Regions from separate parts of the Mesorhizobium sp. M2A.F.Ca.ET.043.02.1.1 genome, predicted to be linked through region 3. Evidence: riboswitches for the same ligand, from Rfam matches in the RefSeq annotation. Region 3 holds a riboswitch; each other region holds the start of a gene.
The links. Region 3 has a riboswitch for cobalamin ahead of EJ068_RS17755 (aromatic ring-hydroxylating dioxygenase subunit alpha). Riboswitches for the same ligand answer to the same signal wherever they lie in the genome.
Positions count from the first base shown of each region.

Region 1 (4,581 bases), 3.0 Mb from region 3:
CGCCAGCAGCATCGAGCGGTAGAAGAGGATGGGGACAATCGGGCTGAGCTTACCAGCGTCGAGTTCCGTCGCCCCCCTCTCTGTCCTGCCGGACATCTCCCCCTCAAGGGGGGAGATTGAGCTGTCGTCGTTGGTTTCGCCAATCGCAGACGTTGCAGATGGCTCTTTTGACGCCCTTGAAGAAAACGCGCCAGGGTCGACGACGGCTGATCTCCCCCCTTGAGGGGGAGATGTCCGGCAGGACAGAGAGGGGAGCGAAGGATCGCCGACCTCTGAAAAGTCCGGCTTCTCAACGACACCAACTCCCGGCTGATAAAACCCAGCCTTCGGCACGCCGACCGGCTCGGCAACCGCCGCATCCGCTCCCGCAAGCCGCGCCAGCCTCCGCACCAGTGCGCTCATATTGGCCGGCCCGCCTTCGCGGAAATAGCCGAGCAGGGCGTCCAGCTCCGCACGCGGCAGGGTCGAGCCTTGGATCAGGCGCTGGTCCTCGTCATGACTTTCGCCGGGCAGTAGCGCGAGCTTGATGCCGCGCTCGCGCGCCACCGCGGCGAGCTGGTCGCAACCATAGCGCCACCAGTCATAGCCGCCGAGGATGCGGACGAGGACGACCCTGGCGTGGCGGGCGACACTGTCGATCCAGAGATCGACCGACATCGGGTGGCGAAGATCGCGAAGAGCCGCCAGCCGCATCGAGGGCAGCCGCGCGGCATCGGCCTTCCAAGCAGCGGCCAGGCCGGCGAGGTCGCTGTCGGTGAAGGACAGCGCCACGACATCCGCAGGCGTCTGCCTGAGGTCGATCGGCTCGGCGAGATCGTCGAGCGAAGCGGATGTTGTGGCGAGGATATGCATCGCAGTCCGGATTTCCCTCAGCCGGCGAGGATACGCTCGATCGCCGGGCGGTTCAGCCCCTTGAGGCCGATGACGACAAGCCGCGAGCGGCGTTCGTCTTCGGCTGTCCAAGCGCGGTCGTAATAATGGTTGACGCGCGGGCCGACGGCCTGGAGCAGAAGCCGCATCGGCTTGCCGCCGACCTCGACGAAGCCTTTGACGCGCAACACATTTTCCTGCTCTGCGGCAAGGGCGACGCGCTTTGCCAACTCGTCCGGATTGGCAATCGACGGGATGTCGATGACGAAGGAATCGAAATCGTCATGCTCGTGGTCGAGCTCGTCGTCGTGATGGGTCTTGCGGTTCTCAATGTCGTCCTCGACGGCGAGGCCGAGGCCGAGCAGTACCGAAGGATCGACCTTGCCCTGCGCGGTCGGCACGATTTTCACGGCGCGCGCCACATGCTCGCCGATGACGGCGTTGGCGCGCTCAGAGCCCGCCGCATCCATCAGGTCGCTCTTCGACAGGATGATCAGGTCGGCGCAGGCAATCTGGTCCTCGAACACCTCCTCGACCGGGTCGTCATGGTCGAGCGAGTCGTCGGCGGCGCGCTGCGCCTGCAGCGCATCCATGTCGGAGGCAACTCGGCCGTCGGCCAGCGCCGGGCCGTCGACCACGGCAACGACGCCGTCAACCGTCACGCGGCTCTTCACCGTCGGCCACTGAAAAGCCTGCACAAGCGGCTTCGGCAGAGCGAGGCCGGAGGTCTCGATCAGGATGTGGTCGACCTTCGGCGTGCGAGACAGGATCTGGTCGAGCGCCGGCACGAAGTCGTCGGCGACGGTGCAGCAGATGCAGCCATTGGCGAGCTCGACGATGTTTTCCTCCGGGCAGGTGTCGACGCCGCAGCCCTTCAGGATCTCGCCGTCGATGCCGACATCGCCGAACTCGTTGACGATGATTGCCAGCCGCTTGCCCTTGGCGTTCTCGAGCAGGTTGCGGATCAGCGTCGTCTTGCCGGCGCCGAGGAAGCCGGTGACGACGGTGCAGGGCACGCGGAAAACGGAAGCGTTCATGGTCAGTCCTTCAGCATGTCGAGGGGAGGGATGCGGGCAACCAGGCCGCGTTTGAGGGAATCAGGCCGGCCGCGCCAGGGGATCAGGCCGTCGGTCGAAGTGGCGAAGAGCTTTGCGCCGGCGACGAGGTCGGCGCCGCTGGTCGTTTCCAGATCGCCGAAGACGTAGCTCCAGCAGCCGTCGCGCAACAGCGCGGCGCTCAGCCGACGCTTGCAGTTGCCAAGGCATTCGACGGTGCGGATGCGGATGTTCTCGCCCGATACGGCGCGGCGCGTGTCTTCGGCCAGCAGCGCGCCGGCGCGCGGATGCGCGTCCGAGCCGGTCTCGTCGCGGCAGGATGAGCAGACGATGACGGTCACGCCGTCTGACGCGTCGGGCTCGGACGAAATGTCCGCGATGTTTGCCGGGAAACTGCCGTTGCGATCCAAAACCAGGCTCCTTGCCCGGAAAACCCGCCGGGCATTCGGATACTTAAAGTCTCAGACGGCAGGTCTCCTGGCTCGCGGGTCGTCGCCTCAGATGCCGCCTTCCCGGGAACATCCCAGTGGTTTTCGGCCGGGGCTCGTCGCTCACAGTTGCGGGGACAGCCGCGGATTTGGGCTTTTGGCCCGCACCGCATTCCCTCTTGGCTCCTCCCTTTGCCGGGAGAAGACCGTCTGGGTCAGGATTTAGGCTTACGGCTAGGCGCCTGTCAACGCGCGGCTACGACACTGCGATGTCGGCCAGCGCCGGTCCGAGGTCGCCGGCCGGCGTCACTTCGATCGCCTCAAGGCCGAGCCAGCCCTGCATCTGCTTCAGCTCCTCGAAGAGTTGGGCTGCCGTCTCGGGTGGCGCGCCGGCCTCGGCATAGGCGGCGTGGACGCGCAAGATGCTCGCAGGCCGGTCGGCCCTCAGGTCGACGCGGGCGACGATGCGGTCGCCGAGCAGGAAGGGCAGCACGTAGTAGCCGTATTGGCGCTTTTCGGCCGGCGTGTAGATCTCGATGCGGTAGCGGAAATTGAAGAGCTTTTCGGTGCGCGTGCGTTCGAAAACCACGGGATCGAAGGGGGCGAGCAGGGCGCGCGCCTCGATCCTGCGCGGGATTCGGGCGTCGGGGTGAAGATAGGCGGGCTTATCCCAGCCCTCGACCTTCACCGGCAGCAATTCACCGGCTTCGACCAGTTCCTCGATGCGGTCCTTCGTATCCCCGGGGGCCAGGCGAAAATAGTCGCGCAGGTCGCCATAGCTGGCGATGCCGTGGGCGCGGGCCGAGATACGCAGCAATTCGCGATGCGCGTCCTCGACCGAGGGCACCGGCAGGTCGAGCACGGCCTGCGGCAAAACGCGCTCGGGCAGGTCGTAATAGCGCTCGAAACCGCGCCGGTAGGCGGTGGTGATGCGCCCGGCCCAGAACAGCCATTCGAAGGCGTGCTTGGCCTCGCTCCAGCCCCACCAGCCGCCATTGCCCTTGTGGCCCTCGATGTCGGAGGCGGCGATCGGCCCGCGATCGGCGACCTCTCTATAGATCTCGTCGATCATTTCCTTGCGCTCACGGCCCCATTTGGCCAGGCCGAGATACATCTCCTCGCCCTGCTCGGCGCGCTGCATGCGCCAGCGCAGCAAGGGGTAGGTCTCGACAGGCAGGAACGACGCCTCATGCGCCCAATATTCAAAGACCGCGCGCTTGCGGGTGACCGCGGCGTTGTCGAGCAGCGCAAGCGGGTAGGGGCCGAGGCGGGAATAGAGCGGCATATAATGAGCGCGCACCACGGCGCTGACGGAATCGATCTGCAACAGGCCGGTTCGCGAAAGCACGCGCGCAAGGTGCCGGCGATCCGGAACCCCTGCGGGACGAGGGTCGTTGAACCCCTGTGATCCAAGCGCAATGCGCCTGGCCATGGCGAGCGAGATCTTCTCCTTCATCAAGCTGTCCTTGCCCCGATCGTCCGTTGGTTTTTAGCCGGTGATTCCGGCCATGCTAGCAGGCAAATGGCGGGAGATATGTCAGGAGAGAAAAGTGGAGTAAAAAGCGAAGGAAATCAAACAGGAGCGGATCGGACCAGTTTCTTCCGATATGGCGTCCAGGGCCGCGATTTGAACAAGGTTTGACTTGCGTCACCGAAACCGCTGCGCTAACCCTCGCCGCGTTGCAGCATGGGCTCCCTTAAAACGGTTCAGCGGTTAAACTGTCACGCTTCCGCATTAGAGTTCGTTGCTGTAATCAAAGTGAACTACCCCGCCGAAGGAAAGCCGCCGCATGAGCGCACTCCTGAGTTCATATCTGCCTATCGTGCTGTTCATCGCCGTGGCGATGATCGTGGGTCTGGCGCTCATCATTGCCCCCTTCCTGGTGGCCTATCGCAATCCCGATCCGGAAAAGCTTTCCGCCTATGAATGCGGGTTCAACTCGTTCGACGACGCCCGCATGAAGTTCGACATCCGCTTCTACCTGGTGTCGATCCTGTTCATCATCTTCGATCTCGAGGTCGCCTTCCTGTTCCCATGGGCGGTGTCCTTCTCGAAGCTCGGCATGCTCGGCTTCTGGTCGATGATGGTGTTTCTGGCGGTGCTGACCATCGGCTTTGCCTATGAATGGAAAAAAGGAGCGCTGGAATGGGATTGAACGACAGTTCAGGCACCCTCGTCGCGCCGAAGCCCAAGGGCATCATCGACCCCAACACCGGCAGGCCGGTGG
Region 1 is NZ_CP034445.1:722,921-727,501, reverse strand. Features, by position in the region: gene EJ068_RS03445 (cobaltochelatase subunit CobN) at 1-852, opposite strand, end outside; gene cobW (cobalamin biosynthesis protein CobW) at 870-1,907, opposite strand; gene EJ068_RS03435 (DUF1636 family protein) at 1,910-2,335, opposite strand; cobalamin riboswitch at 2,375-2,579, opposite strand; gene EJ068_RS03430 (winged helix-turn-helix domain-containing protein) at 2,610-3,809, opposite strand; gene EJ068_RS03425 (NADH-quinone oxidoreductase subunit A) at 4,144-4,509, shown strand; gene EJ068_RS03420 (NADH-quinone oxidoreductase subunit B) at 4,500-4,581, shown strand, end outside.
Region 1: another riboswitch for cobalamin. It lies ahead of EJ068_RS03435 (DUF1636 family protein); the one in region 3 lies ahead of EJ068_RS17755 (aromatic ring-hydroxylating dioxygenase subunit alpha).

Region 2 (4,581 bases), 1.6 Mb from region 3:
GCGGACATGGCCGTTCATCGTCTTTCGCATGATCGTCTATTTCGGCATCACAGTCGCCTACATCATGGCGACCGGCACGGGCGCCAGCGTCGGCTACGGTGTCGGTCATATCTCGACCGATCCGGATGGACCGATGTCCTTTGCGCTGTGGGGTGGCGTGGTCGGCTTCGGCATCGTGTCGATCGCCGTCTACTGGATCCGCGAATACATCCTTTATGTGCTGAAAGCCGGCCATATCGCCGTCATGGTACATCTGATCGACGGCCATGACGTGCCCGACGGCCAGGGCCAGATCGCCTATGCCAAGGAAGTGGTCAGCCAGCGTTTCGCCGAGGCCAACATCCTTTTCGTCGTGGACCAGCTGGTCAAGGGCGCCATCCGCGCCATCACCGGCCTGATCGGCGGCGTTGCCGCCTTCCTGCCCATTCCGGGCCTGAGCGGCCTAGTCAGCTTCATCAACACGGTGATCCGCCTGTCTCTGACCTATGTCGACGAAATCATCCTCGGCTACAACATCCGCATCAATTCGAACTCGCCCTTCGAGACGGCCCGGCAAGGCGTCGTGCTTTACGCCCAGAACGGCAAGCACATGGTCAAGAACGCCGTGTGGCTGGCGGTGATCATGTGGGGCGTGTCCTTCGTCATCTTCCTGTTGATGCTGGCGCCCGCCGCCGCGATCCTGTGGGTCATGCCCGGACAATTGGCCGGCTGGGCCTTCGTGCTGGCCATCGTCTTTGCCTGGGCCTTCAAGGCGGCCTTCATCGAGCCCTTCGCCATCGCCTCGCTGATGCAGGTCTATTTCGAAGCCATCGAAGGCCAGGTGCCCAACCCCGAATGGGACACGCGGCTCGCCGAGGCCTCGTCCAAATTCAGGGAGCTGCGCGACAAGGCGCTGGGCTCCTTCGGCGGCGGCTCGCGCTGGGATACGCCCCGGGCCGCTTGATCACTGCTGGCGACCTAGCCTTGCAATCGCCGACTTGAGCGGCGCCTCGCCGGCGCCGCGAAACGTCTCGCTCATCACCAACTCGGGCAGCGGCAGACGCTTGGCCCAGCCATGCGCCTCGAGGTCGGGCCTCGGCGCGAATTCCGAGACGGGGCCGACGCAGAGATAGGCGATCGGCGTGACATGCTCCGGGATCGACAGAAGCCGCTTCAGCGCCTCCATCTCGATGATGCTCACCCAGCCGACGCCGACGCCTTCGGCGCGTGCCGCCAGCCAGAAATTCTGCACCGCGCAGACGGTGCTGTAGAGATCCATCTCCGGATTGTGCCAGCGCCCGAGCGGCGAGTCCTTCGAGCGCTGCCGGTCGCAGGTGATGCAAAGATTGAGCGCGCTTTCGCAGATGCCTTCGAGTTTCAGCTTCCGGTAGAGCGCCTGCCGTTCCGCCTCGATCGCCGGCAATTCCTGCTCGCGCGCGGCGAGGAACAGGTCGCGCACCTGTCTGCGCCGCTCGGCATCACGGATGACGATGAAATTCCACGGCTGCATGTAGCCAACAGACGGCGCATGGTGCGCGGCGGTGAGAAGCCGCGCCAGCACACAGTCATCCAGATTGTCGGGTACAAAATGGCTGCGCACGTCGCGCCTGGTGAACATCGCCCGGTACACCGCGTCGCGCGCCAATTGGTCAAAGTCGTCGCCACACGCGGCGATCGCTGCTGCCGTCATCGCTTTTCCCCTTGCGACAAGCAGTCCCCCGCCTGACCAAGCGGAAAACCATGTCTGCCGGGCCGGTCTTCTGGCTCGGGATCGTCCCGCTCCGGCGCCTTCCCGTCATCGACAGTGGCATTTGCCGGCGCGGTCCCCCTCACAGCGTTGGGCACGCCACGGAATAAAACCGTGTTCCCGATTCTCCCGCGTCGCGGGCACCAGGCAGCGGGACGACCTTACCGCGAAGTTCGGCACCCGCCAATGGCGCGGACGACATGGGCTGGCGCAATTTCCCCAGCCATTCGGCTTTTCAAACATGGTCATTACGGCCGCGGGTGCCTAGATTAGGCGCCATGGCCACCCGTCTCTACACGCACTCAATCTTCCTCGAACACCTCACGCCGCCCGGCCACCCCGAGCGGCCCGACCGCCTGCGCGCCATCGAGCGCGTGCTGGACGACGAGGCGTTTTCGGCGCTCGACCGCGTCAAGGCGCCGGAAGGCGATGAGAAAACCATCCTCTATGCGCACCCCGAGACTTTCGTCGAGCGCGTGCGTGCGGCGATCCCTCGGACCGGCATCGTCTCGATCGATGCCGACACCAGCGCCAGCCCGAAAAGCTGGCAGGCCGCGGTGACGGCGATCGGCGCGGCCAACGCGGCGGTCGACGACGTCTTCGAGGGCCGCGCCTCAAATGTCTTCGTCGCCGCCCGCCCGCCGGGACATCATGCCGAAAAGGCTACGGCGATGGGTTTCTGCCTGTTCAACACGGCGGCCATCGCCGCCCGCTATGCGCAGAAGAAGCATCAGGCCGAGCGCGTCGCCATCGTCGATTGGGACGTCCATCATGGCAACGGCACGCAGGACATCTTTTGGGACGACCCGTCGGTGCTCTACTGCTCGACCCACCAGATGCCGCTCTACCCGGGCACCGGGGCGAAGAGCGAGACCGGCGCCGGCAACATCGTCAACGCGCCGCTCGCGCCGCGGACCGGCAGCGACATGTTCCGCGACGCCTTCCTGTCGCGCGTGCTGCCGTCGATCGATGCGTTCGCGCCGGACCTGATCATCATTTCTGCCGGCTTCGACGCGCATCACCGCGATCCGCTGGCCGAGATCAATCTGACCGAGGACGATTTCGACTGGGCGACCGGCCAGTTGATGGAACGCGCCGGCCGCCACAGCTCCAACAGGCTCGTCAGCCTGCTGGAAGGCGGCTACGATCTGCAGGGACTGGCATTTTCAGTCGCCGCCCATGTCGGGCGGCTGATGAAGGGATAGGGTATGGCAGTGGAAGGCAATGAGGACGTCAAGACGATGAGCTTCGAACAGGCGCTCGACGCGCTGGAGAAGATCGTTGATGACCTGGAGCGCGGCGACGTGCCGCTCGACCAGTCGATCAAGATCTATGAGCGCGGCGAGGCGCTGAAGGCGCATTGCGACCGGCTGCTCAAGGCGGCCGAGGACAAGGTCGAGAAGATCAGGCTGTCGCGCGACGGCAAGCCGGTGGGCACGGAGCCGCTCGACGCGGAATAGTTTGGGTGGCAGAGCAAGCAGGTAAGGAGTTCAAGCCATGTGCCGCAACATCAAGACCCTGGCCAATTTCGAGCCGCCGGCGACCAATGACGAGGTGCATGACGCAGCGCTGCAATTTGTGCGCAAGCTGAGCGGCTCGACCAAGCCGTCCAAGCGCAACGAGCATGCTTTCTATCACGCCGTGGAGGCGATTGCGGCCGCCGCGCGCGAATTGATCGATTCGCTCGAAACCAGCCAGGAACCGCGCAATCGCGAGGAAGAGGCCGCCAAGGCGAAGGCCAGGTCGGCGCTGCTTTTCGCCTGAGGGAACATCATGAGCTTTTTTCCGGGAAACGACCCTGAACCAGGCGACGCTTTCGCCTGCGACCAGATCGAGCTGATGGTCATCCCCAACGCCAAGGATATCGGCGGGTTCGAGGTGCGCCGCGCCTTGCCGACGGCAAAGCGTCGTCTGGTCGGGCCGTTCATCTTCTTTGATCGCATGGGCCCGGCCATCCTGCGCGCCGGCCACGCGCTCGATGTGCGCCCGCACCCGCATATCGGGCTCTCCACCGTCACCTATCTGTTCGACGGCAAGATCAGGCACCGCGACTCGCTCGGCACCGAGATGGTGATCGCACCCGGCGACGTGAATTTGATGACCGCCGGGCGCGGCATCGTTCACTCCGAGCGCACGCCGGAGGAACTGCGCGGCGCGCCGATGTCGGTCTCCGGCCTGCAGACCTGGCTGGCGCTGCCGGACGGCAAGGAGGAGATCGCCCCGGTCTTCGCGAACACGTCCGTCGCCCGCTTGCCGCAGATCGATGCCGAAGGCGTCAGCGGCCGCGTCGTCATTGGCGAGTTCTCCGGCCTGCGCTCGCCGGTCGCGACCGCATCGGACACGCTTTACGCCGATCTGCGCCTGGCGGCGGGCGCCAGCGTGCAGATCCCCGCCGATGCCGAGGAACGCGCCATCTACACGCTGGAAGGCGACGTCTCGATCGCCGGCGATGTTTTTCCGGCCGAGCGGCTCCTTGTGTTCAAGCCGGGCGAGGAGATCGTCGTCTCCTCCGAGCGCGGCGCGCATTTCATGCTGTTCGGCGGCGCCTCGCTGGGTTCCCAGCGCTACATCTGGTGGAATTTCGTCTCGTCCTCGAAGGAACGCATCGAACAGGCCAAGCAGGAATGGAAGACTGGCCGCTTCGATATCGTTCCTGGCGATGAGGAGGACTTCATTCCGCTGCCTGAGGGTTAGTTCTCGAGCACACAGAATTTTTAACGGCTCGGATATGCGTTTCTAGGTGCATGCCTTGGCGATTGGCCGAAACGTCCCTTGCGTCGTCATCCTATGGCGGAGCAAGGAGCGAAGCGACGCGGCGCAGACCATAGGATCCATGCCGTGACTTCCAAGCGTTG
Region 2 is NZ_CP034445.1:5,263,678-5,268,258, forward strand. Features, by position in the region: gene EJ068_RS24925 (hypothetical protein) at 1-943, shown strand, start outside; gene bluB (5,6-dimethylbenzimidazole synthase) at 944-1,669, opposite strand; cobalamin riboswitch at 1,712-1,889, opposite strand; gene EJ068_RS24935 (histone deacetylase family protein) at 2,005-2,931, shown strand; gene EJ068_RS24940 (exodeoxyribonuclease VII small subunit) at 2,935-3,186, shown strand; gene EJ068_RS24945 (DUF2277 family protein) at 3,224-3,490, shown strand; gene EJ068_RS24950 (pirin family protein) at 3,500-4,420, shown strand.
Region 2: another riboswitch for cobalamin. It lies ahead of bluB (5,6-dimethylbenzimidazole synthase); the one in region 3 lies ahead of EJ068_RS17755 (aromatic ring-hydroxylating dioxygenase subunit alpha).

Region 3 (4,581 bases):
GTCGCGCGACGAATTCAGCAGCTTGTAGACCGGCGAGTCGTTGCCGATCGACGAGGTGCGGGTCGTATCCACGGCGGGAGCCGGCTGGTTGACGCCGCTGTTGCCGTAATTGTCGCTGCCCGCAAAAGCAGCCGAGGAAACGGCCATGAGAGCCGCGGTGGCAAGAATGATCTTTTTCATCTCAGTACTCCTGAATTTCCTGATCCGACCGAGGCGACGGGCAAACCCGTCGCCGTTCGAAGTCGGCTGTTAGTTGTTACCGAAAAGGTTGCGGTCGGCGCCCGTGGTGACAGGCTTCTGTTCAGTCGGTTCGGACTTGCGGACCGAGGCCGTGTAAGAAGAGTCGACCGTGGCGGCCGGCGGGTTGGCAGCCTGCGCGTTGTAATTGTCGCTACCGGCAAAGGCGCTGCCGGAAATTGCCAGAAGGGCGGCGGCAGTGAGAACAATCTTTTTCATTTTTGCTACTCCAGTATCTTTATTCAGTCCGTCTAGCGGCGTGTCTTGGGAATGAAATCGCGTCGTTCGGACAGCGCTGATTTGGGTGAGCCGATCGCCGGATTCCAATCACGAAGTTTTTTCGTCTGGACTATGAATCCGCATCTTGAAGTTTTCATAAGCATGCCTATGACCATATTTTTATCGAATTTAATCAATGACTTATGTGAGTTCGGCAGTTGGCTCACCAAGTGTGTCGGAGCGCCAACGTTCACAACGTTCTGCACGCACCGTCAACAGAAACGAACCGTTCGGTTCGATTTTAGAATCTGCTAATAGTCACTTTTTGATACTGTTAACCATCGGAGCCCTCGCGAATCTCGTTCAGGGAGCGCCTCCGGAGCCGGAGGGCGTGGCGAAAGAGACGAGGCTCAGCACCATGAATACGCCGCCCATTGTCGCGCCGTATGGATGCGATGTCGTTTTCATGCCGACGGGAAACCGGCCGTCGTGGTTAGATCAGGCCATCTCAGGTGCCGCTTCGTCGCGATGAGGCGGAGAATTGGGAAGCCGGTCGAAATCCGGCGCTGCCCCCGCAACGGTGGTGGAGTGAGGTCGCAACGGGAGACCACTGGGCCATGGGCCTGGGAAGGTGTTGCGACCGCCCGCGAGGGCAACTCCAAAGCCCGGAAACCAGCCAGAGACATTTTGAACTCGACTGATCGCGGTGGGCGGTCAAGAGGCGGACGGCGCGTGCCCGGCCCTGCCGGTGGCGGTCGTTCTTCTCCATCACCACCAGTTCAGTCCTTGATGCGAGGACAGGACATGGATGCGCGCAACGACATGCTGAGGCTCCTGCAGAGCCGCAAGCAGGGCTACTCGCTTGAGCAGCCCTTCTACACCGATCCCGATTATTTCAAGCTCGATATGGAGCTGATCTGGCATCGTGACTGGTTGTTCATCGGCCATGATTGCGAGCTGCCGAAACCAGGCAGCTACATCACCGTTCAGATCGGCGATTATCCGGTGGTGCTGGTCCGCGACCAGAAGGGAAGGATCAACGCTTTCCACAACTCCTGCCGGCATCGCGGCAGCCGCGTGTGCAACACCGACAAGGGCACCGCCGCCAAGCTGGTCTGTCCCTACCATCAGTGGACTTACGAGCTCGACGGGCGGCTGCTATTTGCCCGCCAGATGGCGGAAGGGTTCGACAAAAGCCAGTTCGGCCTGAAGCCGGTCGCCTGCGAGAGCGTCGGCGGCTACATCTTCATCTGCCTGGCAAAGGAGCCCGCCGACTTCGCGCCGATGCGCGCCATGATCGAACCCTATCTCCTGCCGCACCGGCTGAGCGAGGCGAAGGTCGCATTCGAATCGACGATCGTCGAAAAGGGTAACTGGAAGCTCGTCTGGGAAAACAACCGCGAGTGCTATCATTGCGCCGGCAACCATCCAGAACTGTGCAAGACTTTCCCGGAAGCGCCGACGGTGACAGGTGTGCAAGGCGCCGACAGCGATCCGGAAATGCTTGCGCACTGGGCGAAATGCGAGGCGGCGGGTCTGCCGAGCCGGTTCCGGATCGATCCGGCCGGGCAATACCGCGCAACGCGCGCGCCGCTGCTGCGCGACGCCGTCAGCTACACGATGAGCGGCAAGCGCGCCGTGACGAAAAACCTGTCCGCCGGGGTCGCCGCCGACCGCATCGGCACGTTGATGCACTACCATTACCCGACCACGTGGAACCACATCCTCATCGATCACGCCGTCACCTTCCGCGTGCTGCCGATCAGCGCCACCGAGACCGCGGTGACGACGAAATGGCTGGTCCACAAGGACGCAGTGGAAGGCGTCGACTACGATCTGGCAGAGCTCACCCATGTCTGGACCGAGACCAACGATCAGGACCGCCGCATCGTCGAGGAAAACGCGCTCGGCATCCTGTCACCGGCTTACGAGCCTGGTCCCTATTCCGAGTTGCATGAGGGCGGTGTCATCCAGTTCGTCGAGTGGTACGCCTCCTTCATCGGTCCGCGCCTTGCCGAAGGCGGTCGCCCGGCGTTGCGCAGCGTCGCCTGAAGGCTAAGGAGATGAACGCGATGACGGATCTCGGCCTCTATCGCCATCTCGACGAGATGGCGCCCTGGAACGACAGGCTGCAGGTGCTGGAAGTGATCGGCGTCAGCGACGAGGCGCCGCAGGTGAAGACGTTCACATTCCGCTCCGACAATCAGACCTGGTTCCGCTACAAACCCGGGCAGTTCGTGACGCTGGAATTGCCGACGGCCGACGGGCCGCTGATGCGGACCTACACGCTGTCGTCCTCGCCGTCGCGGCCGTTCTCGATCGCGGTGACGGTGAAAGCGCGAGCCGACAGCGTCGGCACGCGCTGGATGTTCGACAATCTGAAGCCCGGCGTCCATGTGAAGGCCTATGGGCCGACCGGCGATTTCTCGCTGCACAGCCATCCGGCGGCCAAATATCTGTTCATTTCGGCCGGTTCCGGCGTCACGCCGATGATGTCGATGCTGCGCTGGCTGAACGACTGCGCGCCCTGGACCGATGTCGGTTTCGTCAATTGCGCGCGGCGGCCGGAAGAGATCATCTTCCGCAAGGAGCTCGAACTGCTCGGCAGCCGCATGCCCGGCCTGTCGCTCGGCTTCATGATCGAGGAGCGGTCGAGCCGCGAGGGCTGGTTCGGCCATATGGGCCGCATCGACGCGATCCGGCTGCCGCTTCTGGCACCCGATTTCCGCGAGCGGGAAATCTTCTGCTGCGGGCCCGACCCCTTCATGCGCGCCGTGCGCCAGATGCTGGAGGCCGCCGGCTTCGACATGAGCCGCTACCATCAGGAGAGCTTCGCGGCGCCGGCCGTGGAAGAAGTCCCGGCGCCGTTCGCGATGCCGGCCGGCGACGAAGCCAAGCCGCTCGCCGAGGCGGTGACGCCGGTCCGCTTTTCGCTTTCAAACGTCGGTGCGGAATGCGTCCCCGGACAGACCGTGCTGCAGACGGCGCGCGCTTCGGGCGTCAGGATCCCGGCGGCCTGCGAGTTCGGTCTCTGCGGCACCTGCAAGGTGAAAAAGGTCTCCGGCGAGGTTTCGATGAGCCACAATGGCGGCATTCTCGATCACGAGATCGATGACGGCTATATCCTGGCCTGCTGTTCGAGGCCGTTGTCGGCGCTGGACATCGAGGCCTGAAGGCTTGTCGGTCGAGGCAAGGGCCGTTGCGGGAACACCCTCGCCGGCCGCTGTCCTGCCGAACAGAAGTTCAGTGCCCGGAGGCGTCTCGTGGCGAAGGCTCGCCGAGCAATCGGCGCGCCGGATCAGGATGATTTTCCGTTGAATCGCCATCCTGATCCAGCTCTTTGTTGGAGCATGATCTCTTCCGAAAACCGGTTCCCACTTTCCGGGATCATGCTCTTTGTTGAAGCATGATCCCTCCCGAAAACCGGCACCCACTTTTCGGGATCATGATCTAAACCCCGTAGCGCTCGGTGCGGATGATCCCCGCCGGAACGCCGGCGCCGATCAAGGCGTCGGCGGCGGCCGAGACGAACGCATTCGAGCCGCAGACATAGGCGAGCCTTGGCGTCTTGGGCAGGCGCTCGACGGCCTGCGCCATCATGCGGGCGTCGACGCGCCGGGAATAATCGGAGGGCCGCCTCGCCGGTTCGCGGGTCAGCGTCAAAACCAGGTCGAATCCGTCGCGACGGTCGTCGAGGCCGATCAGCTCGTCGCGGAAGATTACCTCGTCCCAGACCCGCGCCGAAAACACCAGCGCGACGGGCACCGCCGTGTTGCGCAGCGTGCGATGACGCACCATCGCCATCAGCGGCACAACGCCCGAGCCGCCGCCGACCAGAAGGATCGGCCCGCCGTCGCTCTCCTCCCAGATGAAATGGCCGCCCAGCGGCCCGCGCAGCTCGATCTCGTCGCCGACGGCGGCCACGTCGTGAAAGAAGGGCGAGACCTCGCCGTCGTCCAGCCGCTCGATCGCCAGCTCGACGCCGCCGCCTGCTTCTGGCGCCGAGGCGATGGAATAGGAGCGGCGCGCCTGGTAGCCGTCCGGGGCCGTCAGCCTGATGTCGACATGCTGTCCGGCAAGGTGAGCGAAAGGCCGCGACGGCTGGAACCAGAAGCTGGTGACGCG
Region 3 is NZ_CP034445.1:3,693,000-3,697,580, reverse strand. Features, by position in the region: gene EJ068_RS17765 (DUF680 domain-containing protein) at 1-180, opposite strand, end outside; gene EJ068_RS17760 (DUF680 domain-containing protein) at 250-456, opposite strand; cobalamin riboswitch at 950-1,152, shown strand; gene EJ068_RS17755 (aromatic ring-hydroxylating dioxygenase subunit alpha) at 1,261-2,508, shown strand; gene EJ068_RS17750 (hybrid-cluster NAD(P)-dependent oxidoreductase) at 2,529-3,629, shown strand; gene EJ068_RS32690 (hypothetical protein) at 3,720-3,866, shown strand; gene EJ068_RS17745 (ferredoxin reductase) at 3,907-4,581, opposite strand, start outside.